4 regions of the Vreelandella neptunia genome follow, and region 4 is predicted to be linked to each of the others. Evidence: predicted binding sites of a transcription regulator. Region 4 holds the regulator's gene; each other region holds the start of a gene.
The links. Region 4 encodes FNR, which switches genes on or off when oxygen is low (the NO sensors DNR and NnrR bind a similar motif). Its sites were predicted from a motif close to TTGATNTANATCAA; they were not measured.

Region 1 (8,062 bases), 120 kb from region 4:
ACGAACTGCTGCTGACTGGCCCCCGCAGCAGCACGCCCCACCAGGATCATAAACAGCGGCACCAATGGCGCGGTCATCAGCATCAATCCCGCGGCCAACGGGCTATAAAGCGCTACCACTGCCGCTATCAGGCAGGGCACTAGCACCGCCAGCAAGCTCTGTACCCGATAGCGGCTAATGTAGCCGTCCAAGGCATCCACCTGCTCCAGCATCTGGGTGGCCAAGGCGCCATCACTGCCAAACTGACGTCTAACCGGCCCAAGGTGGCCAAGCTGCGTTAATAACTGGCTGCGTAAGGCGTCACGGGCACGCAGACTGGCCTGACGAGACAGCCATTCCCGGCCAGCGTGGAGAAAGGGGCGTAGCACGATGCAAATGACCAGACCTGCTAGCCAAGCCGTCGGATGGCCCGTCGACTCCCTACCCTGCCAAAGCAGTAACCAATGGTGGAAAAGCGTGGCCAACAGCCAACTCTGAGCAATCAGCAGCACCACGCCGATCATTGCCAGCAGCGTGGCACCCCGCAACCACCAGCATTGCGGGGCTAGGCATCGCTTCAGTCGCTGCGCTGGGTCAGTGGCTTCAGTCGCTCCGCTCATGCTCGGATTCGCCTTCATAGCCATTCACTTCAAGCCACATGGCGTTAAGAATACTGACGGCAGCGGCCAGCGTGACACCCAAAATCCAAGCGAAATACCACATACGATCCCCTCCTCAGTAAAGCGCTTTGTCGTTATCACGAATAAACTGCTCATTCAGACGACCGCGCATGACCCAGTAACTCCAGGCGGTATAAAGCAATATCAACGGCACGAAGATACACACCACCACGAACATGATTTTGAGCGTCAGCTCACTCGCCGTGGCATCCCACATGGTCAGGCTATGATTGGGGTTCAGCGACGACGGCATCACGAAGGGAAACATCGTCACGCCCGTTGTGACCACCACCATCGCCATGGCGACAGCCGAACTGGTAAATGCCAGCGCATGGCGACCCAGCTTCATGGTCAGCGCGCAGAGCACAAAACCCAGTACGCCCAGTACTGGCAGTAACCACAACAGCGGGAAGCGGCTGTAGTTGGTCATCCAGCCGCCAGCACGCACCGCCACGATTTTACCGGTGGTATCGTTGTACCCCTGGGTGTCGATGACGCTAGTCACTTGGTAGCCATCAATGCCCAGGAGCAGCCACACACCACCCAGCACGAACAGTGCCGCGCATACCAGCGCTGTCAGGCTGCCGATGGCCGCACTACGGCTGCGCAGTTCGCCCTCGGTTTTAAGCTGCAGCCAAGCTGCTCCGTGGGTGACGAACATCAACAGACTCAAAAGCCCGGCCAATAGTGCAAAGGGGTTCAATAGGCCTAGCAAACCACCCTGATACTCCAAGCGCAGATAGTCATCGAACTGGAAGGGCACACCCTGAAGAAGGTTGCCAAAGGCAACACCAAAGATCAGTGCAGGAACGGCGGAGCCGATCGTCAACCCCCAGTCCCAGCGACTGCGCCAGGTGGAGTTTTCCAGCTTGGAGCGATAATCGAACGCTAGGGGACGCAGGAACAGCGCAAACAGCGTCAGCATCAAGGCGAAATAGAAGCCGTTGAAAGCTGCCGCGTAAACCGGCGGCCAGGCGGCAAACAGTGCGCCCCCAGCAGTGACCAGCCAGACCTGATTGCCATCCCAATGAGGCGCCATGGAGTTGATCATCACCCGGCGCTCCTCGTCGCCATGCCCGACTATTTTGAGCAAGGTGGCAACGCCCATATCAAACCCATCGGTGACCGCAAAGCCTATCAACAGCACGCCAATCAGCACCCACCAGACAAACCTAAGTGTTTCGTAATCCATCATCATGCCTCCCGTGTGGGGGTTGGGAGTGGATAGTCAGCGTCGGTTTCCTCATCCAGGTAACCGCTGCCGGAGGGGCCCTTGCGGGCAAAGTGCTGCATCAACCACATTTCGATAATGACGAAGGTGGTGTAGAGGATGCCGATGGCAATCAGAGTAGTGAGCACCTGTTCGGCCGTTAGGCTGGAAATAGCTAGGTGCACCGGTAGGATCTCGCCGATGGCCCAGGGCTGGCGTCCATATTCAGCCACGAACCAGCCTGCTTCAGAGGCAATCCAGGGTAGCGGTAGGCTGAACAGCGCAAAGCGAAGTAGCCACGGGGACTTCTCTGGCTGACGACGTACGCTATGCCAGAAGGCCAGTGCAAACAGTACCAGCATGCTAAAACCCGCGGCGACCATGGCCCGAAAAGACCAGAAAAGCGGCCAAACCTTGGGGATCGACGCCTCTACGGCTTGGTTAATTTCGGCTGTGGTCGCATTGGCTACATCGTCGCTATAGGCGCTAAGCAGTAGCCCATAGCCTAGATCGCTGCGCACTGCTTCGAACCGGGCCTGATCCCCATCGCGCTCCTCACCACTGCGCAGGCGCTGCATGAGAGCGTAGGCTTCCTGGCCGTTGACGATGCGTTCGCGGTGCTCCTCTTTAAGCTCGCGAATGCCCATCACTTCGGTATCCAGCGAGCGCGTGGCGATCAAACCCATCACGCCAGGTATGCGGATGGCAAAGTCGGTGTGCTGTTTCGACTCGCTGGGGAGCCCAAAGAGTGTGAAGGCAGCCGGCGCGGGATGGGTTTGCCATTCAGCCTCAATGGCGGCCAGCTTGACCTTCTGCACGTCCCCCAGCTCATAGCCGGACTCATCGCCCAGTACAATGACCGATAGCACGCTGGCCAACCCGAAGGCAGACGCAATAGCGAAGCTGCGTCGAGCAAAGGCAACCTCGCGGCCCTTGAGCAAGTACCAGCTTGAAATCGCTAGCACAAACACCGCGCCGGTGACGTACCCCGCTGACACGGTATGCACAAATTTGACTTGGGCGACGGGATTGAGCAGCACTTCCGCAAAGCTGACCAGCTCCATGCGCATGGTGGCAAGGTTAAGCTCAGAGCCGACAGGATGCTGCATCCAGCCATTAGCCACCAGAATCCATAAGGCTGACATATTGGTTGCCAACGCCATGAGCCAGGTAACCGCTAGATGCTTCTCTTTCGACAGCCGATCCCAGCCAAAGAAGAATAGCCCGACCAGCGTCGATTCAAGGAAGAACGCCATCAAGGCTTCTATTGCCAGAGGCGCACCGAAAATATCGCCGACATAGTGAGAGTAGTACGACCAGTTGGTTCCGAACTGGAACTCCATGGCGATGCCGGTGGTTACCCCCAGCGCAAAGTTAATACCAAATAGCTTGCCCCAGAACTTTGTCATCTGACGATAAATGGTCTTACCGGTCATCACATAGACCGACTCCATGATCGCCAGCAGTATCGACAGCCCTAGCGTTAAGGGTACAAACAGGAAATGCACCATCGCCGTAAAGGCGAACTGCAACCTGGATAATTCAACAATGTCCATGAGTGACTCCCGATGGATAGCGTAAATACACCCCTCGCTCCACCGGGAAGCCGCAAGTTGGAACTCACCCAGGCAAAGCGATGGATATAAGCTTATTCCTCCACCTGAGCCAAAAATTTGACCTTGATCAACTCCTTATCCATGCACTCCACGGTTGCGACAAAATGCCCTCCAAGCCAACCTAGCAGCCTGTCGGGCTTGACCGATCGTCGCGAGATGCACGGATTCGCAGTAGATCAGTGTTAAGTCCGACAGGCTGCTAGTGCGCCTCATCCCAATTGGCGCCACTCTCGGCTTCCACAATTAGCGGCACTTTCAGTTCAGCCGCGCCCTGCATGCGCTTTTGCACCTGCTCGATAAACGCCTCGACCTGCTTCTCGGCTACCTCAAACACAAGCTCATCGTGCACCTGCATGACCATCAGCGCATCGAACTCGCCTTCCGCGAGCCATGCATCCACGTCGATCATCGCCTGCTTGATAATGTCGGCGGCAGTGCCCTGCATCGGCGCGTTAATCGCAGTGCGCTCGGCGCCTTGGCGGCGGTTACGGTTTTGCGACTGAATTTCCGGTAGATAAAGCCGCCGCCCCAGCACGGTTTCGACAAAACCATCCTCCGCCGCTTGAGAGCGAATACGCTCCATATAGCGGGCCACGCCGGGATAGCGGTCAAAGTAGCGATCAATATAGGTTTGCGCCTGGTTGCGCTCGATATGAAACTGGCGGGACAGCCCCCAGGCACTCATGCCATAGATCAAACCAAAGTTGATCGCCTTGGCGCTGCGGCGCTGATCGCCAGAGACCTTTTCAAGGGAGGTGCCGAAGACTTCCGCCGCCGTGGCGGTGTGAATATCACGCCCTTCGGCAAACGCTTCCAACAGCCCTTTATCTTCAGATAAATGCGCCATAATGCGCAGCTCAATTTGCGAGTAATCGGCGGCGACAATACGGTAGCCGGGGCGGGCAATAAACGCCTGACGAATTTTGCGTCCCTCTTCGGTACGGATGGGGATGTTCTGTAAATTGGGATCCGACGACGACAGCCGCCCGGTCGCGGTGACCGCTTGATGGTAGCTGGTGTGTACCCGACCAGTGGCTTTATTGAGCAAGCGGGGTAGCTTATCGGTGTAGGTGGACTTCAGTTTGGCCAGCCCCCGATGCTGCATAATAACCTTGGGCAGCGGGTAATCCAGCGCCAGTTCCTCCAGAACGCCTTCGGCGGTGGAGGGTGCGCCTTTGGGCGTTTTCTTGAGCACCGGGATTTTCTGCTCTTCAAACAGAATTTGCCCCAACTGCTTGGGCGAGCCGAGATTAAATTCGCGCCCGGCCAGCTCAAACGCCTCGCGTTCTAATTCGCCAATGCGCTGCTCTAACTGTTGGCTCTGTTTGTGCAGTAGCTCGGCATCTACCGCTACCCCGTTGCGTTCAATGCGCGAGAGCACCTTGATCAGCGGTAGCTCGATATTGTCTAACACTTCGGCCAGGCGCCCTTCGCTTTCGACCTGGGGACGCAACGTTTGCTGCAGCCGCAGGGTAATATCAACATCTTCGCAGGCATAAGGCGCCGCTTGTTCCAGGGCGATCTGGTTAAAGGTCAACTGCTTGGCGCCCTTACCGGCAATCTCTTCAAAGGAGATGGTCTTTTCACCCAGATACTTGAGCGCCAGCGAATCCATATCGTGCCGGGTGGCGGTGGAGTTGAGCACATAGGAGGCCAGCATGGTGTCAGCAAAAGGGCCTGCCACGGAAATCGCATAGTTGGCCAGCACGGAAATGTCGTACTTGAGGTTTTGGCCAATCTTGGTTTTTGTCGGGTCTTCCAGCAGCGGTTTTAGCGCCGCCAGCACCGTTTTGCGGTCAAGCTGCTTAGGTGCATCCAGGTAGTCGTGGGCAAGCGGAATATAAGCCGCCTCCCTCGCTTCCAGCGAAAAGCCAACCCCGACGATTTCTGCGTCCATGTAATTAAGGCTGGTGGTTTCCAGATCAAAGCAGAAGCGCTCGGCGTTTTGCAGTCGATCCAGCCAGCGCTCGAAGTCTGCCTGTTCGAGAATGACCTGATCTTCACGGACAGAGGCTTGCACAAAAGTGCTCGCATTCTCGGATTCGCTACTAACTTCCTCGGCGCTTGCAGGCGCAGGCTCGCCGCCTTTAACGTCATCCACACCTTCGTCTTTGCCTTCCAGCAGCTCGCCCAGCCACTGGCGGAACTCCATCTCTTTATACAGGGTGACCAACGCTTCACGATCCGGATGGGCAATATCTAAATCGTCCAAGCCCACCGGCAACTCGCAGTCGACTTTGATGGTGGCCAACTGATAGGAGAGAAACGCCTGCTCGCGATGCTCTTCAAGCTTCTTGGGCAGGGTTTTGGCGCCCCGGAAGGTGAGCGTTTTTACTCGCTCTAAATCGCCATAAATGGTCTCCAGCCCACCACCCATGCCTTGTAGCAGGCCGATAGCGGTTTTTTCCCCTACGCCGGGCACGCCGGGAATGTTATCCACCTTGTCACCCATCAGGGCGAGAAAATCGATAATCAATGCGGGCGGCAGGCCGAATTTTTCTTCTACGCCCGCCTCGTCCAGGGTTTCATCCTTCATGGTATTCACCAGGGTGATATGGGCATTGACCAGTTGCGCCATATCCTTATCGCCGGTGGAGATCACTGCATCGCGGCCCGCCTGGGTGGCGTGATGGGCCAGGGTGCCAATCACATCGTCCGCTTCGACGCCTTCAATACACAGCAGCGGCAGGCCCAGCGCTTTTACGCAGGCGTGCAGTGGCGCGATCTGGCTGCGCAGATCATCAGGCATCGGCGGACGGTGCGCTTTATAGTCGCTGTACAGGTCATCACGGAAGGTTTTGCCCGGCGCGTCAAACACCACGGCCATAGGGCTTTCAGGGTAATCCTTAATCAGCCGCTTGAGCATGTTCAACACGCCCTTCACCGCGCCCGTTGGCTGACCATTGGAGGTCGTTAGCGGCGGCAGCGCATGAAAGGCACGGTACAGATAGGAAGAGCCATCGACGAGGACGATCGGAGCGCGAGCCATAACCAAGTTCCATTGTTAAATAAAATTGCTTCAAAGAATTGCCAATAAGAGTGACTCATATGATACGCGTTGCACAGGCAGCCTGCAGAACCAAACTCGACTCTCTTATCACAACAACGCTGCCAACTGAGCGACCAAGCCGCTACAATAATGGGCTTAGCAACCTGGGCGAGACTCTCATGGCTGTATTTACTCCGCTTAGCGACGCACAGGTCGCCGCGTTTTTAGAAAAATTTGATGTGGGCAGTTTTGTTTCCCTTAAGGGAGTCGCGAACGGCACCGAAAATTCGACATTTTTTGTGACTACCGACCACCGCGAGCTGGTGTTAACCCTGTTCGAACAGGGCGAGCACGCGGAACTGCCGTTCTTTGTCGAACTGCTGGACTACTTGGACGAGCACCGTTTACCGGTGCCCGGCACGATTCACGATCGTGAAGGGATCGCGCTGCATAGCCTGGAGGGCAAGCCGGCGCTGCTATTTCCGCGCCTGCCTGGCCGCCATCCAGAAGCGCCCAATTTAGCCCAATGCCGTGCCTTAGGCGATACTTTGGGTCGCCTACACGTGGTCTCAAAACATTTTCCCGGCCACCGCCCCAACCCGCGGGATCTCAACTGGCTGCACGTGATGCACCATAAAGTTTTGAGTTACCTAAGCCCCGCGGATCAAACGTTGATGAAGGACGAAGTCGACGATTTCGAAAGCGCCTTTATGCAACACGGTGAATTGCCCCAAGGCGCCCTGCATGGTGATCTGTTTCGCGACAACACCCTGTTTGAGGGTGACCAGCTTGGCGGTATTATCGACTTTTATAACGGCTGCACTGGGGATCTTCTGTTTGATCTGGCGATTGTGGTCAACGACTGGGCCTCTAATGACGATGGCACGCTCAACGCTGAGCGCTACAATACGCTGTTGAGCGCCTACCTGGCGCGCAGGCCGTTAACGGCAGATGAACGGGAGCTATGGCCCACCATGCTGCGCATGACAGCACTGCGCTACTGGCTGTCACGCCTGCTGGTGGTCTATGTTGACCCTCCGGCCCACGATTTGACGCCCCACGACCCCGAGCGTTTTCGAACCATATTAACTGCGCGCATTGCCCACGGTGCACTGCCGCTACCTGAGGTTTCTGCATGAGTGTGATGGCTACGACTAGCCCTGCCCTTCGCGCACGGCGCACCTGGAATATCGATCAATGGGGTAGCGGTTACTTCGACGTGGATGACCAAGGCCAGGCCCTGGTGCGGCCGCTGGGTAGTGATGCCGAAGGCCCGGCACTACCGCTGAGCGGCTTGGTTCGTCAGCTGCAAAGTGCCGGGCTGCGCCTGCCGGTGCTGGTACGCTTTAGCGATATTCTTCACGATCGGGTGGAGCAGCTGTGTGGCGCTTTTGATGCCGCCATGAGCGACTGCGACTACCAGGGCGGCTACACCGCCGTTTATCCGATTAAAGTGAACCAGCAGCGCCGGGTGGTCGAAGAAATTCTGGCTACCGCCGAGCGCGGCAATGGCCGTGTGGGGCTGGAGGCGGGCAGTAAGCCGGAGCTGCTGGCCGTGCTGGCGCTTTCCGACGGCGGCTCCTCGCTG
Region 2 (8,062 bases), 1.1 Mb from region 4:
CATCAAGCGCGCCGTACTGCCAAGGGTGCTGTCAATCACTCAGGTACGCGACCTGGCCAAGCAAACACCGGTAGAACTGGAGGTGTTCGCTTTCGGCAGCCTGTGCATCATGGCCGAAGGACGCTGCTATCTCTCCTCCTACCTGACCGGCGAATCGCCCAATACCAGGGGCGTCTGCTCGCCAGCGGCCCATGTCCGCTGGGAAGAAACGCCTGAGGGCTTAGAGTCGCGCCTTAACAATGTTCTTATCGACCGCTACGCCGAAGGCGAGCGCGCGGGCTACCCCACCCTATGCAAGGGTCGCTTCGAGGTGGCGGGCGAGACCTATCACGCCATTGAGGAACCCACCAGCCTCAATACCCTGGAGCTATTGCCGGAGCTACGCGACCTGGGTATTAGCGCCGTCAAAATTGAAGGTCGTCAGCGCAGTCCCGCCTATGTCTCTAAAGTGGCCGGGATCTGGCGTCAGGCGCTCAACCGCTTAGAGGCTCAACCTGAGCGCTTTGATCCAGACCCCGCCTGGATGGCCGGCCTTGCCGCGCTTTCCGAAGGTGCCATCACTACCCTAGGCGCCTACGAGCGCCGCTGGAAATAGGAGCCTACTATGCCGAACACTACACCACCCCCATCACCGACCTTATCAACCGGCCCTCTTCAACTCTCCCTCGGGCCGGTGCTTTTTTACTGGACTCGGCAACGCTACGCCGACTTCTACCGCGAGGCGGCCGACTGGCCGGTAGAGATTATTACCCTGGGCGAAACCGTCTGCTCGCGGCGCCGCGACATGAAACTGGACGACTGGCTAGGCATTGGGCGCGAACTCACCCAGGCGGGCAAGCAGGTAGTACTCGCCAGCCAGACATTGATCGAGTCCGAAGCCGACTTGCGTGACTTGCGCAAGCTGTGTGACAACGGTGATTTTATCGTCGAGGCCAATGACCAAAGCGCCCTGCAACGACTCTCCAGTGCCGGACTGCCGTTCATCGCCGGTGCTGCGCTCAACCTCTACAACCCGGCGACAGTGGGCGTCATGGCACGTGCTGGAATGAAGCGCTGGCAAGCGCCGGTGGAAATGTCACAGCAAGATTTGGCCAAGCTTATTCACGATTGCCACCAGGCAGGCATTCCCCATCCATGCGAAGTATTCGCCTACGGGCATCTCCCCTTGGCCTGGTCATCACGCTGCTTTACCGCCCGGCGCCACCAAACGCCTAAAGACCGCTGCAAGTTCGTCTGCCAAAAGTACCCCGAAGGCTTGGTGCTACGTTCACAAGAATCCCGCGATGTTTTTACCCTGAACGGTATTCAAACCCTTTCCAGCGCCTGCCAGGATCTGCGCCATGAACTGACGGTCATGGTGGATATGGGGGTATCAGTGGCACGTCTCAGCCCACGGGCGGAAGGCATGGCCATGGTAGTCAAGGCTTTCGACAAGGCCCGCCACGGCAGGTTACCTACTCCCGATCCTTTAACGCTGGTGGATGCTGAAATCTGCGACGGTTACTGGTATGGCCGACCGGGTATGGATAACACCCGCACGATGATTGGCTAAAGCCATAGCCTAGGCGCCACCACGTCTTACTATTTTTCCCCACCATTTTTGATCTGGATCATTTATTGCAAAATCCTGAACGCTTACCCTTTAACACCACATATAGTATTTATTTTTATTAAAGTTAGCATATATAGGTGAATTGGGTGAAAAGCTCCACAAGCGTTCAGGTAGCAAAGCATCATATTGACGTCGCCCCGACGGTCAATGAGTACCTCCAACGCGCCGACTGGCGTGTTCACGCCAATGCCAACCAGGGCTATTCATTGGGCGGTTTAATCCTCAACGTCTCGGGCAAGTTGATAGCCAACTACTGGCTCGATGAGATTTACCCCCACGCCGTGGGGGAAGCTCATAGGGAAGGTGATTTGCATATTCACGACCTGGATATGCTGTGCGGCTATTGCGCCGGCTGGTCGCTGCGTACTTTGCTGCTAGAGGGATTCAATGGGGTGCCGGGACGAGCCGAAAGCAACCCGCCCCGCCACCTCTCAAGTGCCCTCGGGCAAATGGTTAATTTTCTTGGCACCTTGCAGAACGAGTGGGCCGGGGCACAAGCCTTCAGCTCTTTCGATACCTACCTGGCCCCCTACGTGCGCAAGGACGGCCTCACCTATGCACAGGTCAAGCAGGCGCTTCAGGAATTCATCTACAACCTCAATGTGCCTTCGCGCTGGGGTAGCCAGACGCCCTTCACCAACCTAACCTTCGACTGGGTTTGCCCCGACGACTTGCGCCAACAGGTACCGGTTATCGGTGGAGAGGAGCAGCCGTTCAGTTACGGCGAACTGCAGGTTGAAATGGACTTGATCAACCGAGCCTATTTGGAAGTCATGGAGGCCGGTGACCGCCACGGGCGTGTGTTCACCTTCCCGATACCCACTTATAACATCACCCATGATTTCGACTGGGAAAGCGACAACGCCGAGCGGCTCTTCGCACTGACCGCCAAGTACGGTCTGCCCTACTTTCAAAACTTTCTAAATTCGGATCTGGAACCTCACATGGTGCGTTCCATGTGCTGCCGCCTGCAGCTTGATTTGAGTGAGCTGCTCAAACGCGGTAACGGTCTGTTCGGCAGCGCGGAGCAAACCGGATCGTTGGGAGTAGTGACGATCAACTGCGCCCGGCTGGGTTACCGCTTTGCCGGCGACCGAGCCGGGCTTTTCAGTGAGCTGGATCGCCTACTGTCGCTCGGGCGCGATAGCCTCGAACTCAAGCGCGAGCGCATTCAGCAACTAATGGATCAAGGGCTCTACCCCTTTACCCAGCGCTACCTGGGCACCTTACGCAATCATTTCTCCACTCTGGGTGTGAATGGGCTTAATGAAATGGTGCGCAACTTTACTAGGGATCGCTGCGATATCGCCGACGCCCAAGGGCTGCAGCTGGCGCTGGATCTTCTTGACCACGTCCGGGAGCGGATGCGTGAATTTCAAGAACAGACCGGCCATATGTATAACCTTGAAGCCACCCCGGCAGAGGGCACCACTCACCGCTTTGCCCGGGAGGATCTGACTCGCTTTCCTGACATTCTTCAAGCCGGTACACCCGAGGCGCCCTACTACACCAATTCCAGCCAATTGCCGGTGGGTCATACCGATGATCCCTTTGAGGCACTGAGCCATCAAGACCCCTTACAGACTCGCTATACCGGTGGCACGGTATTGCATCTCTATATGCGCGAACGGATTACCTCGGCCTCCGCCTGTCGCAAGCTGGTTAAAACGGCGCTCTCTCACTTTCGCTTACCCTACCTCACAGTGACACCCACCTTTTCGATCTGCCCGGTGCATGGCTACCTGTCGGGTGAACATGAGTTCTGCCCCAAGTGCGACGAAGCACTTTGGGCAAAAACGGCGAGCGCAATCGACGCCGCCACGGCTTGAGGCATTTGCCTCTCTTTTTCTCAACTCGTTTAAGGAACACGCTAATGCAAACCTCTCAATATGCTAGCTTGCCCACTGAGCAGCGCCAGCGCTGCGAAGTCTGGACCCGCGTCATGGGCTACCACCGCCCGGTAAGTCAGTTCAATATCGGCAAACGTGCCGAACACCAGGAGCGACGCCATTTTACTGAAGCCGCCGCCTCTCGGTAGCTAGCCTTCACTTTTCTCTAACGTCGGCTGGGGGGTCTGGCGACAGGCGCCCCAGCAGAGGGATATCACTATGGCTATGCAGACGACACTTGACGACATCACAACTAAATTATCTTCGATTCGGCTGCCGATTGCCGGCCTTGTGCCCATGACCACCCTGGATTATCCCAATCATCTGGCGTGCGTTGTCTTTCTCCAAGGCTGCCCGCTACGCTGCGGCTACTGCCACAATCCCAACATGATCCCGCCGCGCCGAGGTGAACCCCAGGAGTGGCAAGCGATACTGGAATTCCTGAGCACCCGGCAAGGCCTGCTGGAGGCGGTGGTTTTCAGCGGTGGTGAGCCCACCCTGAATGCCGATTTGTCCGATGCAGTAAAGGAAGTGAAAGCATTGGGCTTTAAGGTGGGACTACATACCGCCGGCCCTTATCCTGACCGCCTCACCCAGCTATTACCGCACCTCGACTGGGTGGGGCTGGATGTAAAAGGACGCGGAAAAGCGTTTGACCGCATCTGCGGCCGTCCCGGCATCTGGCAGTTGCATGCCCGTAGCTTGGAGGCTTTGCTCGACAGCGGACTCAATTTCGAGTGCCGTACCACCATTCACTGGAAAGATTTTCAGCTTGCCGATGTGGAACGCCTGGCACTGAGTCTTGCCGACTGTGGGGTACGCCACTATGCGCTGCAGGTGGCCCGCAGCGAGCAATGCTTCGACCCTACCTATTCTCAGCCAGTTGCCAATACTCCATCTACAGCTCAGATGAATGCGCTGGTAAGCCGTTTGAAACCGCACTTTGACCAGCTCGAGCTAAGGCACTAACGCTTTCCTTCTTGACCTAGGCCAGTATTGGTACCCCCATGTTCTGATTGCAACTTACTGAACGTTCATACAACATGTTTCTTTTACAGTTGGATTACTCTCGGAGCAAAGCGCACTCCATGCATCTCACTCGATTCACCGATTATTCAATACGCGTGCTGATCTTCCTCGCCGTGAAAGGCGAAGAGCGTTCTACTATCAATGAGATCGCAGAGACCTTTGATATTTCTCGCAATCACCTGATGAAAGTCGTTCAGGAGCTTAGCCAGAAGAACTACGTTACCGCTATTCGGGGCAAGAACGGTGGCCTATTGCTCACGCGAGACCCCGCTACTATCGTGCTAGGTAAACTAGTGCGCGAAATGGAACATGGCATGGAGCTAGTCGAGTGCTTTCATAGCGATAACAACTGCATCATTACTCCCTCGTGTCGGCTCCAGCCCATTCTAAACGAAGCCTTGTCAGCGTTTCTGGAGGTGCTTGACCGCTATACTCTGGCAGATGTGTTGTCCAATCGTTACCCGCAGTTGGCAGGACTAATGCGTATCCCCACCGTCAATGTCTAACGATCACTAGAAACAACCCTATTAATTTCAGCTAAGTAAATTCTGCATAGTTGCTCTACAATAAATGCATTAAAAATGAATTTTAACGCGCTATTAATGATTCCCACTTTGCCGAATGAGGTTCTCTATGGCTATCTCCCCATCCTCCATGCCCTCCGCTTCTCAAGAGGCCACTTCAACGTCGACTTCCTCTAATACGTTTAAGAAAAGCCGCGGGCGTGGCACGGCTATCGTTGTCTATATGCTCTTTCTGGGTAGCGTGTTAGCGGTGGTCACCGCCCCCATAGGGGTACTCATTGCCCACATGAAGAGAAACGATGCCGAGGAGTGGGTCGCTTCCCATTTGCAGTTTCAAATTAGAACGTTTTGGGTAGGGCTTTTAGGCGGGGTGTTGTTCACGGGAATTTGGCATCTACTGGGCTGGCTCGGGCTACCCGCCGTAGCTCCCTGGGCTCTGGGTTACCTCTATTTTACAGCCTGCCTGATCTGGATGGTGGGCCGTTGCGGAGTAGGCATTACCCACCTCACCAACAACCGTCCAGTGGCTAACCCACGCAGTCTTGCCTTTGGCGGTGCCCGGGTCACCCTGGCTGATCGCTAATGAGCGTTTAAATACCTCAATGGTTTTAATACGCCTGCATCCAGACGGATGCAGGCGCCATCTATTATTCGTTCAGCCATCCTGACCGTCGACTCGCGCCTGCATCAACGGCCAAGTGTAGTGCACTACGAATATTGCGTAGGCCACGCACCAGAAGATGATGCTCAGCGTATAGGTCCAGTGGGTGATCTGGGGAAATAACGCCAAGACGGGTGAGCGCACCAAGGCGGCTATTAGCATTAAGCCCAGCGCCACACCAATACCGGGCAAAGTGCGTATGGGGCGGCCCGTATGACCTAGCGAAACTCTGGCCATCATGGCCAGCATCATGGTGCCCATGCCACCAATGGTCAGGGCGTGCACGGCAAGTTCAACGCGCATCAGCCCCATGAGTGCCAAGACCCACATGACAAGACCTAGCGGAATGCAGGCGTAGCTGCCGTGCAGTCCCCAAAGTAAAGGTTCACGCCAGCTATGCAACCCACCCCAACGCGCCATGCGAACAGTATTGGCCAACGCCGCTAAGAGCATCACTCCCCCCATTAATAAAGCAGGAATGGCAACCCCCAACATGATGACCAGCTGCAGCACGACTACGCCAGCCGTACTCACCAGCGTCACCCCTTCGAGTAAAGCAATAGGTTCAGGTTTGGTGCGGCCCAAGCGATTGGCAGTGAACATGGCAATCACGCGCCCGCCCACTACGGTCATCATCAGTGTGATCAACAGTACGGCCAAGTAGGCGGCTTGGCGGATCAGCTCGGCGTCACCCTGCATCACCCCTAAGTGCATCGCCAGGTTAGCCGTGGCAAATAGCAACAGCACAGGTATAAAGATCAAGTTGCGCCACCGCTTTGCGGTAATGACCAGTCGCGCCATAACAATGGCGACCACGGGAAGAAATGCAAGGTCAACCGCCAGCAGCAGCCATCCTGGCAAATCCATGGGAAAAGCCATCAGCACTCTACCCAATAGCCATAACACCACCAGTCCCAATAGTGGCCCGCCGCTTAAGCTCGGCAGTCCTGTCCAGTTTCGTACAGCGGTAAGCAAAAACCCTCCGATCACCGCTGCGGCAAAACCAAACAACATTTCATGCTGATGCCAGAACACCAGGCCGCCATAAGGGCGCAGCAAAATATTGCCATGCCAAAAGCCCAGCCATACCAGTAGAGATAAAATACTGAACAGCGCTGCCAACAGGAAAAAGGGCCGAAAAGCCAGCCGTAACAACGGCAGCTGCTTGAGCTTGGAGGCAGGTTGGGAGGAGGTGATAGTCGACATAGCATAATACCCCACTGAATTACTTGGATTTGCATTGTGCGCCAGGCCAATTACAAAAACCATGACAAGTATCAAAAATGCATCTTATAGACTCAGATAAGCTTCATCGTCGCTCGATACCAAGCGCTTTTGCATTATATTCAGGCCTTGTTATTCAAATAGCTAGCAGCCCCTCTCCTTAACAATGCTCCTTACTGGTTGGTATTTATAGTTTTTGACGTTAAGATGCATATGTAATGAATCTTAACGATTGAGGTATTACCCGTGCTAACACATGAGCAGGAAAAGCTGATCAACGCGACAGCTCCCGTCGTGGCCGAACACCTGAATGCGATTACACAGCGCTTCTATCCGCTGATGTTTACCCGTTACCCAGAGGTCAAGCCCCTCTTTAATGAGGTTCATCAGCAAAGCGGTGGTCAGCCCCGTGCCCTGGCCAACGCCGTGTTGGCCTATGTGCAACTACGCAGTAATCCAGCTCAAGCGCGGGCTACTCTGGATGTTGTGGTCAGCAAACACGTCTCGCTAGGCATTCTTCCCGAGCAGTACCCTATTGTCGGCGAATGCCTGCTGGCAGCGATTGGCGAAGTGCTGGGTGAAGCTGTCACCCCGGAAATCGCCGATGCATGGGGCGCTCTATATAACGAGCTTGCCGCCCTGTTAATTGACCTCGAAGACCAGCGCTATCGTGAGTTTGAGCAGCGCCCGGGCGGATGGCGCGGCACACGCCGTTTCAAGATTGCCAGTACCCAGCAGGAAAGTGCTTTAATTCGCTCTTTTGTCCTTGAGCCCGAGGATGGAGGTCGTGTGGCTGACCATGAGCCAGGTCAGTATATCGGTGTGCGTCTAACCATTAATGGCGAGCTGGTTTATCGGCATTACAGCCTCTCAGACACGCCAAATGGTCAAAGCTATCGAATCTCGATCAAACGCGAAGAACAGGGCCAAGTCAGCCGTCACTTCCACGATGTCTTACAACCCGGCGACACCTTGGAACTGCTACCGCCAGCAGGTGACCTAACGCTGATTGAAGGTGATGAGCCTCTGCTGCTTGCCAGCGGCGGCGTTGGGCAAACGCCCCTGCTTCCCATGGCTAGACATGCCTTGTCCCTTGGGCGGCAAGTCACCTATCTACACGCTG
Region 3 (8,062 bases), 950 kb from region 4:
CACCCGGAACGGGGACGCCTCGTGTATCGGGCACATTTTTTCGAGTATATCGTTTATCCAAGACGGCGCGAGGCTTACCTAAAATAACGAATTCGTCCTCAGGAAGGTCTAGCCAAGAAGAGCCATGGTCGGGCTCTTCATCATCCGTCAGGTCAATGACATCGGGGATGTCTTGAAGCTGATGATAGGGAAATTGAGTGGGAGCATCATCGCCATCGGTGGCTGGTACTGTCGTTGACTTCTCTCTTTCGCGGTGGATCGTGGCACCATCGGGCTGCGTACAGCCTAATATCTGCAAGCCTAGGAATGTGTTGCCACCATCAATTGGAACGCCAGAAACAGAGATTTCCCCGCTGCCTTGAAACCATGGGGTGGCTTTTAAAAGCATCTCATCTGGCGTGGAGCTGGTTTCAAATTGTGAATATATATATTTTGCAGCGCGCTTGGCATACGGATCGTACAACATATGCGCGAGCAAAATGGCATCGTGTTTATGAACATGATAGGTAAATTTGACAGGCCACGTACCTGGGGATGCAGGCGCATCAAGCGGTCGATAAAGACGTTTTTTGACTTCTTCCCAAGGGTAAGTGGCGAGCACTCGCTTGATTTCAGAAGATCGGCCGTAAACGCGAATAAAAAATTCTGTGCAAGGGATGAGCAAGTGTTTGCCATCTGGAAGGTCAAATTCAATCAGGTATGTTTTGTGCTGATTTTTCTGGGGTAAGTAGTTCGAGTCATGAAAAGCGGTATAGAGGCTTCGTCCTGATTGTCGTAAATCATCTAAGGTGACAATTCGCCAGCCGCCTGGAGAAAAAGAAACGGAGAATTTTCTTTCCTCGTAGGCAATACGCGAGCTACTCACGCCCTTTTCCCATACTGACCCTATTCTCAATAGCCCAAGATGCGTTAAGACAGTCTCACGTCTCATCACGCCTCCTAAGTTATTTTCATGGTCGATGGTTCTTAAGAAGATATGGATTTTAGGGACGCTTCGTAAGCGATTGTTCTTAAATATAGGCCCGTACCACCAAACGACCAAGCGCTCTGCCTCGTTTTTTAGGGTGCCATCATGGAAGCTAAAGGTTCTGGATTGTTTAAGAGAAACGGTCACAAAGGCGCACTCTATGTAAACTCAACATAGAGATTGTCGCAGCAATTATTGTTTAGTCGCAACAATTGTTGGAAATGACATTGAGACATGGAAGTTAACAAATTTCATATAAAATAAACTTATTACCTAACGACTGAGGCGCCTTCAGGCTTAGTAAGATCGACTGGCTCACTTCACAATAAAGTTTTCGTCGCGCCACATATTTGATCTGAAGGCTGTGGAAGGGAGTTAGATTATTATGTTAGGTAAGCAATATAGTGTTAATAAACAACTAAGAGGTTCATAACGGTGACAACGACTCACTCCAGCGCTCGCGCTTATGGTTGCAAACAGGAGAGTACATATGTCCGTTTGGCTTGTAGATCGTTGACCTGCTCGTGCACATGGGCCTTAGGTGAACGTAAACCTGCTGACTTCGCGATAAGAGATTGACGCGTTTACAGAGCAGGAACATGTCGATACGATTTCCCAGGGATATCTGGGCTATGAACGTATTGGCGGCTATGAAGAGCTTCATGAGCACCTGGGAGTTAGCGTTTCAGACCCTAATGCGACCACCTATCGCCCTGTGCTGGCAATTTTTGCCACTGCGTTACTCATCGATTTTTCTGCCAGTTGGGAGGTTCAGTGCATAATATTCACTGCACGCGTGCTAGAGTATGCCGTAGCCACAGCGATCATACCCCCGGGTCTGCAAAAGCTGCAGGGCGTAGCGAGCTTTAGCGCCATGTTTCTCAACTATGACCTGCACGCCCAGCGCCAAGTCCCCTTCAGTTACGTTTACCTTCACGCCTAGATACTTCCGAAGCTACTAATTGCTGGCCGATACGCTTATCTGGCTGGCTGCGCCACTGGCGCTATTCGTTGGCACCGTGTGACAGGTTCTGTCTTTAAAGCGATATACCTCGATAAACGTGAGCTCAAGTGCGCCTGTGTCGGCAACAGTAATTGAATCGCCCCGGGTTTCGTAGACACCTCTAGGCCTTATACTAAAGGCATCTAGGAGGATCCATGAACCGTCCCCGTTACACTGAAGAATTCAAAATCGAAGCCGTTAAACAGGTGGTAGAGCGCGGCCATCGCGTTGCCGAAGTCGCTGAGCGGTTAGGCGTGTCAGGCCACAGCTTGTACCACTGGATCAAGCGCTACGATAAGCCGGTAGAACAACGACAAGAAGATGATGATCTCCACGCTGAAAACCGTCGTTTGAAGGCTGAACTAAAGCGCGTGTCAGAAGAGCGAGATATATTAAAAAAGGCCACCGCGTACTTCGCCAGGGAGTCCGACTGAGGTACGCGTTTATTCAAAACCATGCGAGCCAATATCCGATACGGCGTTTGTGCCGCATGATGGCCGTGCATCCTAGCGGCTACTACGCATGGTGCAAAAAAGTACTGTCTAATCGAGACCGGGATGATCAGCGTCTCTTGGGATTGGTCAAGCATGCGTGGCTTGAAAGCGGCGGTGTATATGGTTATCGCAAGGTCTACCAGGATTTGCGTGAGGCTGGCGAAGCCTGCGGTAAGCACCGAGTGGCCCGCCTGATGCGTAGGGAAGGTTTACGCTCCCAGACGGGCTACCGACGACGCCCTGGCTGCTATGGCGGTGGAAAACCGGCTGTTGTATCACCTAACCATTTAGACCGTCAGTTTGAAGTAACAGCGCCAAATGTTGCTTGGGTGACGGATATCACGTACATCCGAACATACGAAGGCTGGCTTTACTTAGCGGTGGTTATCGACCTGTTTTCTCGTCAAGTGGTTGGCTGGTCGATGAAGTCTCGTATGACCTCGGAATTAGTGCTGGATGCTTTGTTATCGGCAGTCTGGCGACGCAAGCCGCAAGGATCGGTGATGGTGCATTCGGATCAAGGAAGCCAGTTCAGCAGTGGAGACTGGCAAAGCTTTCTGAAAGCTAATCAGTTGGTGGGCAGCATGAGTCGACGTGGTAACTGTCATGACAACGCCGTTGCTGAAAGCTTCTTTCAACTCCTCAAGCGAGAGCGAATCAAGCGACAGATTTATTCGACACGCGAAGCGGCTAGACGTGACGTGTTCAATTACATTGAAATGTTCTATAACCCAAAGCGCCGACACGGGACAAGTGATAACTTATCACCGGTTGAGTATGAAAGGCGTTACTTTAAGAGCCTAACGGGTGTCTAGAATACTCGGGGCGATTCAAATACCCATTAAGCTTTGTATCGCTCACCGAAAACCTAATGATGATGGGAATGAGGCTATGGATACCGCTTGGGTAATTATCGCCTACTTTTTGCGAGGCGCTTGATCAGGATCATATTTCCCTCCGATGCTGTTCAGGTTGCGTTCAGACAAATCATCCATGCTGTTATTGGGGTTATTTATTTGATTTTTCCCAAACCAACGGCCTTAACTGCTGTTGGCTCTTTGGGCGAGTTACTGAGGTGATTATGAGTAACAGTACAAGTAGTCGTTTGCTGATGTTGTGGGTGCCACTTGCTGGGTTTGTCATTTGGGCGGGATACCTGATTGGAACCGAGCACCGTCTCCACCTATTTCAGTTCTTACCTTTCCTCTTTTTGGCAGCATGCCCACTGATGCATATTTTCATGCATAAACACCACGGCGGTCATAAGAACAAAATAGACAAGGACTGAACCACTCTATATATACATGTACGCGCCTGGGAGAAAGACCATGAAAACGACACAACAAGAGCACCGCTTGGGTGTTTCCAAAAACACACTGGTGACTCGGAATTTAAAAATCAAGCCTAGTAAATCCAAACGCATTGAAGAAGCGCTGTCAGATATCGACCGACTCTATGGAATGGATAAGGTGGTCTACAACGAGAAAAACCGAAATATCAGCCTTGCTTACGATGCGCTGAGGCTCTGCATCGATGACGTTGAAAAAATTCTCAAGCTCCATGACATACAGGTCAGCGCTGATCGGTGGAACCGCTTTAAGAAGGAGTATTACCGTTTCGTCGATCAGAACGTTAAAGACAACGCTAAACAGGAACCTTGGAGCTGTCATTAATAGTCATAACGGCTACATGACACAACCAGGAGCAAGACTAGCTAGTTTAGGGTAAGAGCTGCTTGCCTGTGGCCTCGCAAAATCAGACCTTCCGTTAGTCATTTGCCATGTGGCTGCACATAGGTTCTATATTTAATTTATATAGCATCAAAAAACACCGCACAGGAGTCCTCGGCAGTTATTGCTGCTGTGGTTGCCGTTAATACAAGGAGTCGCTTTCATGGTTGGGCAGGATAGAGCGCCACAATATAAAGAAAACAGTCTTTCGTTGGTCGGTGCCGTTGCATTAGGCACCGGCGTGATGATTGGGGCCGGTATTTTTGCGCTAACCGGCCAAATGGCCGAAATGACTGGTCGGCTATTTCCTCTAGCCTTTCTGGCCGCTGCCGTCATTGTCTCTTTCAGCGCTTATTCTTACGTTAAAATGTCCAATACCTTCCCATCAGCAGGTGGGATTGGCATGTATTTACAGAAAGCGTATGGCCCGACGCTTCCCACCGCCTTTCATGCCCTCCTGATGTATTTTTCCATGGTGATCGCACAGAGTTTTTTGGCGAGAACGTTTGGTTCCTACACGCTTGAGTTGTTTGACCTGGGGGATCGTTCACTATTTGTGCCCCTACTCGGGGTTGGTTTACTGCTAATAGCCTTTTTGATCAATTTATCCGCCAACCGCTTGATCGAGACCGTCGCCTCGGTGCTCGGATTTATCAAAATAGGTGGCATTATAGTGTTTGGTATTGTCGGCGTGTTTATTGCCGACTCCATCGAAATGGGTGCTGGCAACGATGCACCTACGCCTACGATAACGGGCTTTTTAGGTGCTACGGCGCTCGGCATACTGGCATTTAAAGGCTTCACGACGATTACCAATAGTGGTTCGGAGCTTAAAGATCCTAAGCGGAATCTTGGCAAAGCTATCACGATCTCGATTGCGCTATGCGTGGTGATCTATGCCCTTGTCGGTTTTGCCGTTGCCAGCAACCTATCTTTGCCTGAAATTATCGAAACCCAAGACTACTCCCTGGCCGCCGCTGCCCGTCCCGCACTGGGTGAAGCGGCAGTTGCGTTTACCGTCATTCTCGCCATGTTGGCAACGGCGGGCGGTATCATCGCCAGCGTCTTTGCCGTTTCACGCATGCTCGCCATGCTGACAGAAATGAAGCTGGTTCCTCACCGCCATTTCCACATGCCCGGCAGTGTACAAAAGCATACGCTGGTGTACACCATCGTATTTGGCTTAGTGCTCACCGCTTTTTTTGACCTGAGCCGCATCGCAGCATTAGGCATCATTTTCTACCTGATCATGGATATGGCCATCCACTGGGGTGTGCTTCGTCATCTCAAGGACAGAGTGGGGGCTAATCCTGTTATTCCTAGCATTGCCATACTACTAGATGCTGTCGTGTTAATCGGCTTTTTATGGGTAAAAGCCATCTCGGACCCCATGGTGCTCATCGTTGCTGGCGTAGTAATGGCTACTCTTTTACTCGGCGAATGGATTTTCCTATCCAAACGCGACGCTTCAAACGATAGCGAGCACTCTCACACTCATTAACGTTAATAGCGTTATAGGAGGTACCAAATGGACGTTAGAACCTTTGGTGAATTGATCGATTGGACCCGTCAGTTACACGAGCATCTTGCAGCTTGCCTTGCTCATTGCGCCGATATACACGAAGAAGAGCGCGCTCGCATGTTGCTCAATTACTTAGCTGCACAGGAAGCGGAAATGCAGCGCGTTGTGGCGCGCTTTGAACAGACTGCTGACGCGAAAGCATTAAAAACCTACGTTTATGACTATTTGGAGCATAAACCTATCCGTACGCATCGTACCTGCGATGCGCCCTATTCCACGCTAAGTGTTGACGACATTTGCCGAGAGGTTTTTGATTTCCATGAACAAACGATAAACCTTTATCGAACCCTCGTTGGCAAAGCGGAAATTCCTGAGGCTAAAGAGCTCTTAGATTCCCTTTTAGCACTTGAAGAGCACGAAGCCATGCGCCTTGTTCGCCAAACGGGGAGAATGAACGATGTCTGAAGACCATAACGAGACAAAGGTGAAAGACCCTGTTTGTGGCATGGACGTTGATCCCCATACCTCCCGCCACCGTGCCGATCACGCGGGTAAGACTTGGTACTTCTGCTCAGAAAAGTGTCAGGAAAAGTTTATTGCCAAGCCTGATGCGTATCTTGAGCCAAGCAAACAGTCACAAGCGTCAGTACCCTCGGGGTCTATTTATACTTGCCCGATGCACCCAGAAGTTCGACGAGAAGGCCCAGGCGACTGTCCAATCTGTGGCATGGCGCTGGAACCTGAGACCGTCTCTGCTGACACCGGCCCTTCGGACGAACTCAAGGACATGACCAGGCGTTTCTGGATCGGCCTAGTACTGACCCTCCCCGTGTTTGCCCTAGAAATGGGTGGCCACGTGTTTGGCCTTATGCATTTTATTTCCCAGCAAACCTCTAACTGGATTCAACTGCTGCTGGCAACGCCGGTAGTCGTCTGGGCAGGTTGGCCATTCTTTGTACGCGGATGGCGTTCGCTAGTGCATCGCAGCCTTAATATGTTCACGCTAATCGCGATCGGTACCGGCACCGCGTTGCTCTACAGTTTGCTGGCCACCCTCACACCGGGCATCTTTCCCGACGCCTTCCGTCTAGCCGATGGTTCGGTGGCCGTTTATTTCGAAGCAGCGGCAGTGATTGTCGTTTTAGTTTTACTGGGACAAGTATTAGAGCTACGCGCTCGTGAAAAAACCTCTGGCGCTATTCGTGCTCTGCTCGACTTGGCGCCTGCTACCGCTCGACGCCTTGATGATCAGGGCAATGAGGAAGATATCTCTCTTGACCAGGTTCAGGTAGGGGATCGTCTCCGGGTGCGCCCCGGCGATAAGGTGCCATTAGATGGCGAAGTGATGGAAGGTCGCTCCAACGTTGACGAATCCATGGTTACCGGTGAACCACTAGCGGTGAAAAAGGAAGTCGGCGATGGCGTCATTGGCGGCAGCATCAATGGTCAAGGATCCTTTGTCATGCGCGCTGACAAGGTGGGCCAGGACACGATGCTGTCGCAGATTGTGCAAATGGTCGCCAGCGCCCAGCGCAGCCGCGCACCCATTCAAGGGCTTGCCGACAAAGTCGCCAGCATCTTTGTACCCGTCGTTATTCTCATTGCTGTTGTGGCTTTCATCGCCTGGTCATTGTGGGGCCCTACCCCGCCGATGGCGTTTGGCCTTATTGCGGCGGTTAGTGTTCTGATCATTGCCTGCCCGTGCGCGCTAGGTCTTGCTACCCCCATGTCAATTATGGTCGGTGTAGGGCGCGGTGCCCAGTTAGGCGTGTTGATTCGCGATGCCGAAGCTCTTGAACGTCTAGAGAAGGTCGACACCGTCGTCGTCGACAAAACCGGCACGCTTACCGAAGGCAAACCACGAGTGACCGAGTTGATTCTCACTGAAGGCATTGCTGAATCGGAGCTTTTGCGCTTGGCAGCTAGTCTTGAGCGAGGCAGCGAGCACCCCTTGGCCCATGCAATAGTCGAAAAGGCTAAAGAGGCAGAGGTAAAATTAACAGAAGCGTTGGACTTCGAGGCTCCCAATGGCATGGGCGTTATAGGCCAGATAGATGGCAAGCGTATTGCCCTGGGCAACCGGCTATTGATGGAAAGCGAGGGCGTTAACACCCAGTCTCAAGACACACATGCCGATCAATTGCGCAGCGACGGTGCTACTGTCATCTTTGCGAGCATCGACGGGAATTTAGCTGGGCTGCTCGCCATTGCCGATCCGGTCAAGGAAACCACCGAAGAAGCCATTCGTTCACTCCAGGCTGACGGCATTCGAGTGGTGATGCTGACAGGCGATAATCGCACCTCCGCCAACGCTGTGGCACGTCGGCTAGGCATTGATGAGGTCGA
Region 4 (8,062 bases):
AATGGATCTGCTCGCTGCACTGAATGGCCGTATTATAAGTAAAGCCTGGGAGTTCACCATTGATGAGCGCTACCACGAGCAGAGCTGCATGATGGTGATGGGCAGCGAAGGGCGCGGTGAGCAGATTCTAAAAACGGATCAGGATAACGGCTTGATACTTGCCGATGACACCCAGTGGCCTGATCTTGCCAGCCACATGCAGACGCTCACCGATACCCTGATTCAGCTTGGTTACCCGCCGTGCCCCGGCAATATTATGGTGTCTAATTCCGAGTGGGTGGCTACGGTATCCCAGTGGAAAGGCAATATTGCCAAGTGGGCCAGGGAGCGTGATGGCGATAGTCTGATGAAGCTGGCCATTATGCTCGATGCCCATGCCGTAGCGGGCAACCCCAGCCTGCTTGAAAGCGTCCGTGATGAGTTATTTGAACGCTGTTCGGGCGATGAGCTGCTGCTTTCCTATTTTGCTCGTACGGCGCTACGTTTCTCGACGCCTCTGACGCTGTTCGGCTCCCTAAAAAAGCCTCAGCACGGTATCGATATTAAGAAAGGCGGTATTTTCCCTATCGTTCACGGCGTGCGCACCATGGCGCTTGAGCGGCGCATCAAAGCCACCTCGACGTTTGATCGTTTGGATGCACTGGCTGCTGATGGTCGGTTGGATCGCCGTTTTGCCGATGACCTGGGCGAAGCGTTGGCACTGTTTTCCGAGCTACGTCTTAAACAGCAGCTAACCGCGTTGGAGACGCCTGTCGGTGCTCAAGCCAGTGCCCAGGACGCTAGCTCCCAAAACAGCAGTCGCGCTAACCGTGTTGTAGTGCAAAACCTCTCTTCCCTGGAGCGCGATCTTTTGCGTGAAGCGATGCATATTGTCAAAGACTTTAAGCAGCGGCTTTCCCATCGTTACCATTTGGAGTATTCGTGAGCGGAATGCGGCTGTTAGATCGACATGTGGCGCTATTTAGCGGCTCTCTGCGTACCCTGCTACGTCGCGAAAGCGACCGGCGACGCTGTGCAGAATCCCCCTACGCCTGGCTGTTTCAGCCCTATATGGGGGAGGAGCTGGTGGCGCTTGCCTGCACCGTCACTCCCACGGCCTGCGTACCGATCATTAGCTTGGCAGCAGTGGTACTGAGCCAGCAGCAGGTGCATACCAGTCGTGCCTTTGTAATCACCTTGGGCAGCACGAAGCAGCCCGAAAGTGCAACGCTGCGCCGTCATCACTTGCTATGCGAGGCGGGGGCGGTGCTGCCGCCAAGCAGTGATAACTTGGGCGCGTTAGTGGAATTTATCGGCAATCGTCCCATCGTTGGCTGGCAGTTGGAGAAGCGCATCGGGGCGTTAAATGCACTTCTCACTAAGCGGCTGAATTTTGCTCTGCCCAACGCCCAGGTCGATGTGGCAAAACTGCATCAGCGCCAGCTACGGCGTTTGCACCCGGAGGTCGAGGCGCCCAGCAGCTTCGCCCAGGCGTTGGCGTGTTGGCAAGTGCCCGCCATAGACGTGCAGAGTGTGCTTGGAGAGGCCACCGCCAGCGCACTGCTGTATATGCGCCTGCAGCGTATTATGGCGGAGGTGGCATAGTAGTCTCCTTCATCGTGGCGAGGGCAGCTTTCCGCGAGGGCGCTGTGAACCCCTCCCTGGGCGCTACTTTTGTCATCCATGACAAAAGACCCTCGCTCCAAGCTACCCTCGCACCGAGATATGGTACAGCGTTCAAAATAGTCATTTTCAATTGCGATATCTTGTGTGGCTACGTCTGATTAGTTGGGTCAGGCGGTGAGTGTTGTTAGAATAGTTATTACTTTTTTATCTCACGCCTTCTACCCTCGGCAGTGCTTATACCATGCAAACTCTTGATCACTTTGATCCTGCTCACCTTAATACGGTTGGAGCCACCCCAGCTGACGCTGAGCACGACCAGCCTGAGCTGGCTGATGCGAAGCAGAAGCGTGAATTTAACAAGCTGCAAAAGCGTCTGCGCCGAGAAGTGGGCAATGCGATCATTGATTACCAAATGATCAGTGAAGGCGATCGCGTGATGGTCTGCCTCTCCGGTGGAAAAGACAGCTACACCATGCTGGAGATTTTGCGCAATTTGCAGCGCAATGCGCCGGTCAATTTCTCGCTGGTAGCGGTCAACCTGGATCAAAAACAGCCGGGCTTTCCCGAACACGTACTGCCCGCTTATCTGGATAAGCAGGGCGTGGAGTACCACATTGTCGAGCGCGATACTTACTCGGTGGTGAAAGAGAAAACCCCCGAAGGTAAAACCACCTGCGCGCTCTGTTCACGGCTGCGGCGCGGCTCGCTATATGGTTTCGCTGAAGAGATAGGCGCCAATAAGATTGCCCTGGGTCATCACCGGGAAGATATTCTCGAAACGCTGTTTCTCAATATGTTTTTTGGCGGCAATCTAAAAGCGATGCCGCCAAAGCTGTTATCCGATGATGGTAAAAATATCGTTATTCGGCCCTTGGCCTACTGCAAAGAGGCTGATATCGCCGAGTTTTCGCGGCTGATGGCGTTTCCGATTATCCCCTGCAATCTTTGCGGCTCACAGCCTAATATGCAGCGCCAGGTGGTGAAAGAGATGCTCGCCGAGTGGGACAAAAAGTTTCCTGGCCGTCTGGAAAGCATGTTCAAGGCCGTCACCAACATTGCCCCTTCCCAGTTGGCTGACCGCAACCTTTTCGATTTTGAAGGTCTAGAGGCCAAGCAGGCAGAGCTGCTGGCAGGGCGCATCCAGGCCTATAACGTCAGCTAACCGTTTGCTCTTCCTCTTCGGCGAGGGTAATCAAACGCTGCATATCGAGAATGTTGACCTCTCGCCCGGAGACCGCCACCACATTCTGTTGCTGAAAGCGGCTTAGTATGCGGCTGACCGTTTCAACCGCGAGGCCCAGATAGTTGCCGATATCAGCCCTGGGCATTGAGAGGCGAAAGCTGTAAGGCGAATAGCCTCTGCGACGAAAACGGTCCGAAAGGGTAATCAAAAAGGTGGCCAGCCGCTGATCGGCGGTTTTGCGCGAGAGTAGGCGCATCATGCGTCGGTCATCGCGCAACTCTTTGCTCATGCTCCGATACAGCTGGCCCCGCAGTTCGGGCAACTCTTCTGAGAGTAAGTCCAGGCGGTCAAAAGGAATCTCACAGACGGTGGTGGTTTCCAGGGCGATAACGCTACCGGGGTAGTGCTCTTCGTCAATGCCATCCAGTCCCACCAGCTCACTGGGTAGGTAGAAATTGGTTAGCTGTTCGCTGCCGTTACCTTCAGCGCTGGTCTGCTTCAAACTGCCCGAACGTACAGCGTAAACGCTGGTAAAGGCGTCGCCCTGACGAAACAGCGGTTCGCCTTTTTTCAGCGGCGCGCGACGACGAATAATGGCGTCAAACTGCCCCACGTCGTCCAGCTCAAGGGCAAGTGGCAGGCACAGTGAACTCAAACTGCAGGTTTGGCAGCGAGCTTCATGGAGTAGCGAGCGCCGACGGCTCATGGGTTCCAACATGCTTTGCTCCTTGAGAGAATCCCGCTTATCAATTAGAAAAGCCTTACCTATTGTAGTCGCTTTAGCATGCCTGCTTAAAGATGATTAAACAATCTTTGAGTAACGTTGGCCCGTTTGCTGCGCCAGGTGAGCATCGAACGCCATCGCTATATGGCGAATCAGCAGCTGCCCCATCGGCGTGGCGTTAAGCTGGTCGCCGCTGCGGGTCAGCAGGCCATCCTGCTCGGCGCTCTGCAGGCGCTCAAGCGCTGGCGCAAAGTAGCGGGGGGCATCGATGTTCCAGCGTTGGCTAACGGCGGCCAGGTCAATGCCCATATCGCACATCAGCCGCTCAATCACGTCCCGCCGGATCAGGTCGTCATCACTCAACCGCACGCCACGCCCGGTAGCGAGTTGACCCTTATCCAGCGCCGCTTCGTAGCTTGCCAGATCGCTCGGGTTCTGCGCATAGACGTCATCAATGCGTGAAATCGCCGAAACGCCAAGCCCGATTAAGTCGCACTGAGCGTGGCTGGAGTAGCCTTGAAAGTTACGCTGTAGCGAGCCTTCGCGCTGAGCAATAGCCAAGCTATCGTCAGGTCGGGCAAAGTGATCCATACCAATATGCACATAGCCTGCTGCGGTGAGCATTTCGATGGTGGTGCGCAGAATCGCCAGTTTCTCATCGCCACCCGGCAAGTCATCGACATTAATACGCCGCTGCGGGGCAAAGCGCTCGGGCATATGTGCGTAATTAAACACTGAAAGGCGCGCCGGGTTGAGCTCGATCACCTGGCGTAGCGTGTCGGCAAAGCTTTTTTCAGTCTGAAATGGCAAACCGTAAATTAGATCGAGATTGAGCGAGCGAAAGCCCAAACGATGCGCCTCATCCATCAGCGTTTCGGTAAGTACCCGAGGTTGAATGCGATTAATCGCTTTCTGCACCAGAGGGTTTAAATCCTGCACGCCCAGGCTAATGCGATTAAAGCCGAGGGATTCGAGATGGCGCAGCGTAAACACATCCGCTTCGCGAGGATCTATTTCAATCGCGTAATCGCGATCAGTCGACGACGAAAGGCCAAAGCGGGCATCCAGGCGATCAATCAGGTCGCCCATCTGGTTCAAGCTGAGAAACGTCGGCGTACCGCCGCCCCAATGCAGCTGCTCCACCGGTCGTGATGTATCCAAGTGGCGTGCGGTCAGCACCATTTCACGGTCAAGCCGGGCTATATAGGGCTCGGCCAGGGCGGTGTTTTTGGTTGCGATTTTATTACACGCGCAGTAGAAGCAGATTTTGCGGCAGAAGGGCACGTGAACATACAGCGAGAGCGATCGCTTGCTGGCATTGCTACGCTCCAGCGCCTGGGTCAGGTTGCTAGGGGTAAATTGCTCGTGAAACGACAGTGCCGTGGGGTAGGAGGTGTAGCGTGGGCCGCTGGTGTCGTAGCGGCGCAGTAACGCTTCATCCCACACCGGCTGCATAGGGGCTGCGGCAGCTGCGGGTGCAAGAGGCAATGCAGCGGGGGCATGAACGGGCATGAAGGGGCGCTCCGACGTTAGGAAATGCCGCTAGCCTAACCCGCGACGAAGGCGTAAAGGTTGAGCCACGTCATGCTATTAGAGATTGTGTGCGGTGAGTGTCCACAGCTGCCACAGCGCAAAAGCGATAATTGTCAGCGCTGCCACACTGCGGGTCGCGGGGTGACGTATCAAATGACTGAGTTGGCGGGCAGCGAGGCCAGTGGCAAGTAGTGCAGGCAGGGTGCCAAGCCCAAAGGCGCCCATGAGTAGCGCGCCCTGAAGCGGGTCGGCAATCGCCAGGCTCCAGGCCAGCATGGAGTAGACCAAACCACAGGGGAGCCAGCCCCAGAGTGCCCCCAGGGCAAAGGCTTGGGGAAGGTGCACCACGGGCATTAAGCGACGCCCCACGGGCTCAATAAAGCGCCATAGGCGGCGGCCTACGGCCTCAATTTTGAGCAGCCCTTTCCACCAGTTGGCGATATACAGTGCCATTAAGATCAGCATCAGCGCGGCAAATATCTGCAGCAGCAGGCGTGCCGTAGCAGAAAGGGAAAACAGCGTGCCTAGCAGCGCCACCAGCGCGCCTGCGCTCATATAGCTAATAATACGGCCTGCGTTATAGCTGAGCAGCAGGCCCCCCATGCGTGCCGGGTGGCGCATGCTAGGGGGTACTGCAAAGGTGAGCGCACTCATAATGCCGCCACACATGCCGATACAGTGGGCGCCACCCATCAAGCCGAACACAAACGCCGCCATGAGCGGCGGCAGATCGAGCCCCGTCGGATTCATGAACGGGGCTCTGGGTCGTCGGGTGAGTTTGCATCGGCTGGCGCAGCGTTTTTTTGCTTGGTTTGCTGACGCTGGCGGCGCTGCTCGGGGCTGAGGTCGTTTTCATCCTCATCAAATAGAATCCGGTGCGCCGGACCTTCTAAGTCGTCGAACTGATCATTTTTCACCGCCCAGAAAAACGCCCAGACGGCCAGGCCGAGCAAAATCAGCGAGAGTGGAATGAGCAGGTATAGAATCGTCATGCGGTTACCGGTGTTGAAGTGTCGAGCGCTGGCGCGGGCTGGGTGCGCCAGCGAGACAGTCGCAGCGCATTACCCACTACCACTAACGAACTAAGCGACATACCAATCGCGGCTAGCCAGGGCGGCACCAGCCCCATTGCTGCCAGCGGCAGCGCCGAAAAGTTGTAACACACTGACCAAATCATATTCTGGCGCATGATACGCCGGGTGGCGCGGGAAATCTCGATAGCCTCAAAAATTCGCATCAGGCGCGGGCTGAGTAGTACCGCGTCCGCGCGGGTGCGGGCTAGGTCAGTTGCGCCATTCATGGCAATCGCCACATCGGCTCCGGCTAACACCGGCACGTCGTTAATGCCGTCACCAATCATCACCACGGTTTCGCCTGCGGCTTGGAGCTCTTTTATCCGGGCTAGCTTGCCTTCCGGGCTGGTGCCCGCATGCCAGGTGGCAATATCAAGTTGGTTGGCCAAGCTTTCCACGGCATCCTGGGTATCGCCAGAGAGCAGCTCAACGCTTAACCCCAGGGCCTGGAGGGCTTTGATCGTTGCCGCAGCGTCATCGCGGACGCCGTCGTGCAAGCCGAACCAGGCGCGGGGCGCACCGTTTTCGCTAAGCAGCAGCCACTGGCCTTTGGCAGGCGCCGCTATGACGTCATCCACGGCGCCATTTATTGCGCTATCCATTGCGCCATTTATTGCAAACCTGGGCTTGCCCAACCGCCAACGAGCGCCGTTTAGGCTCCCTTCTAGCCCTTGCCCTGTGTGGCTGTGAATATCTTTGGCTTGCAGGGTAGCCTCCCGGAATGGCCGAAAGGCGCGGGCGATCGGGTGTTCCGAGTGGGCTTCAAGGGCGGCGGCAATGGCCCGTGCACGCTCGGCGGTTAATTCACCAAAGGGCTGGATTTGGGTAAGGTGCATTTCGCCGCGGGTTAGGGTGCCGGTTTTATCAAAGATCACCCGGGTCACGTTAGAGAGCGTCTCCATAGCATCGGCGCGGGTGATCAATACGCCGCGCTTACGCAGTTGGCCGTGACCGGCGGTCAGTGCTGCTGGGGTGGCCAGCGCCAGCGCGCAGGGGCAGGTTACCACCAGCACCGAAAGTAGCACCCAGAGCATCCGTGAGGGGTCGATAAACCACCAGGCGATAGTCACGCAGGCTGTGACCACTAGCAGGCGCAGCACGAATAGGTGCGCCATACGCGCAGCCATCTGGGCAAGCCTAGGGCGGCTGGCAAAGGCACGGTCGGTAAGATCGACGATACCCGCGACACGGGCATCGCGCCCGGCGTGGGTCACCCTGATGACCAGTGGGTTTTCCATGTTTTGGCTACCGCCGGTAATCGGGTCGCCCACTCGGCGGGTTATCGGTAGGTATTCACCGGTCAACATCGATTCGTCCAGGCTCGATTCGCCCTCCTCAATGATGCCATCTGCGGGCACGTCATGACCGGGCTTGATCAATACGCGATCACCGGGAGAGAGTTCGCTGGCGGGCAGAATACGCTCGCTGCCATCGCTTTCTAATCGCGTGGCCGAAATTGGCAGCACGCCGCTCAGCGCATTGCCGCTATGCCCGCTGCGGCGTCTGGCACGGCCTTCCACGTAGCGGCCAAACAGCAAAAAAAAGGTGAACATGGCCACCGAGTCAAAATAGACCTCGCCGACGTCGAATAGCACGGCATAGCTGCTAGCAAGATAAGCGCCACCAATGGCTAACGAGACCGGTACGTCCATGCCCAGTACGCCGGTGCGCAGGTCGCGCAGGGCGTTGCGGAAAAACGGCTGGGCGGAAAAAAACACCACCGGTGTGGCCAGGGCAAAGGAGAGCCAGTGAAACAGCGCGTAGAAGTCGTCGCTGATTTCACCGGGGCCGGAGACATAGATCGGGATAGAGAACATCATCACCTGCATCATGCCGACAGCGGCGATGATCAGCCGACGCACGTTCATACGCTCTTCATGCTGCATGCGCGTCTGAGCCTGATCTGGCTCGTAGGGCTGGGCGTCGTAGCCAATGGCGGCCAGT

Region 1: the regulator FNR is predicted to act here: its motif matches at 3,543-3,556, upstream of SR894_RS16460 (cytochrome ubiquinol oxidase subunit I).
Region 2: the regulator FNR is predicted to act here: its motif matches at 1,601-1,614, upstream of SR894_RS10750 (ribonucleoside triphosphate reductase).
Region 3: the regulator FNR is predicted to act here: its motif matches at 3,400-3,413, upstream of SR894_RS20040 (DUF2933 domain-containing protein).

What each region holds. Positions count from the first base shown of each region.
Region 1 is NZ_CP140255.1:3,530,388-3,538,449, forward strand. It holds gene cydD (thiol reductant ABC exporter subunit CydD) at 1-599, opposite strand, end outside; gene cydX (cytochrome bd-I oxidase subunit CydX) at 583-702, opposite strand; gene cydB (cytochrome d ubiquinol oxidase subunit II) at 715-1,857, opposite strand; gene SR894_RS16460 (cytochrome ubiquinol oxidase subunit I) at 1,854-3,425, opposite strand; gene polA (DNA polymerase I) at 3,685-6,474, opposite strand; gene SR894_RS16470 (homoserine kinase) at 6,654-7,613, shown strand; gene speA (biosynthetic arginine decarboxylase) at 7,610-8,062, shown strand, end outside.
Region 2 is NZ_CP140255.1:2,315,418-2,323,479, forward strand. It holds gene ubiU (ubiquinone anaerobic biosynthesis protein UbiU) at 1-595, shown strand, start outside; gene SR894_RS10745 (U32 family peptidase) at 605-1,552, shown strand; gene SR894_RS10750 (ribonucleoside triphosphate reductase) at 1,690-3,441, shown strand; gene nrdD (anaerobic ribonucleoside-triphosphate reductase) at 3,486-3,650, shown strand; gene SR894_RS10760 (anaerobic ribonucleoside-triphosphate reductase activating protein) at 3,721-4,470, shown strand; gene SR894_RS10765 (Rrf2 family transcriptional regulator) at 4,590-5,036, shown strand; gene SR894_RS10770 (DUF4870 family protein) at 5,164-5,637, shown strand; gene SR894_RS10775 (NnrS family protein) at 5,710-6,921, opposite strand; gene hmpA (NO-inducible flavohemoprotein) at 7,186-8,062, shown strand, end outside.
Region 3 is NZ_CP140255.1:4,360,136-4,368,197, reverse strand. It holds gene SR894_RS20050 (hypothetical protein) at 1-1,114, opposite strand, end outside; one part of gene SR894_RS20045 (IS3 family transposase) at 2,126-2,363, shown strand; one part of gene SR894_RS20045 (IS3 family transposase) at 2,363-3,279, shown strand; gene SR894_RS20040 (DUF2933 domain-containing protein) at 3,546-3,752, shown strand; gene SR894_RS20035 (hypothetical protein) at 3,793-4,137, shown strand; gene SR894_RS20030 (APC family permease) at 4,358-5,695, shown strand; gene SR894_RS20025 (hypothetical protein) at 5,723-6,181, shown strand; gene SR894_RS20020 (heavy metal translocating P-type ATPase) at 6,174-8,062, shown strand, end outside.
Region 4 is NZ_CP140255.1:3,405,470-3,413,531, reverse strand. It holds gene SR894_RS15935 (DUF294 nucleotidyltransferase-like domain-containing protein) at 1-925, shown strand, start outside; gene SR894_RS15930 (3'-5' exonuclease family protein) at 931-1,584, shown strand; gene ttcA (tRNA 2-thiocytidine(32) synthetase TtcA) at 1,847-2,767, shown strand; gene fnr (fumarate/nitrate reduction transcriptional regulator Fnr) at 2,760-3,506, opposite strand; gene hemN (oxygen-independent coproporphyrinogen III oxidase) at 3,591-5,024, opposite strand; gene SR894_RS15910 (sulfite exporter TauE/SafE family protein) at 5,103-5,795, opposite strand; gene ccoS (cbb3-type cytochrome oxidase assembly protein CcoS) at 5,792-6,037, opposite strand; gene SR894_RS15900 (heavy metal translocating P-type ATPase) at 6,034-8,062, opposite strand, start outside.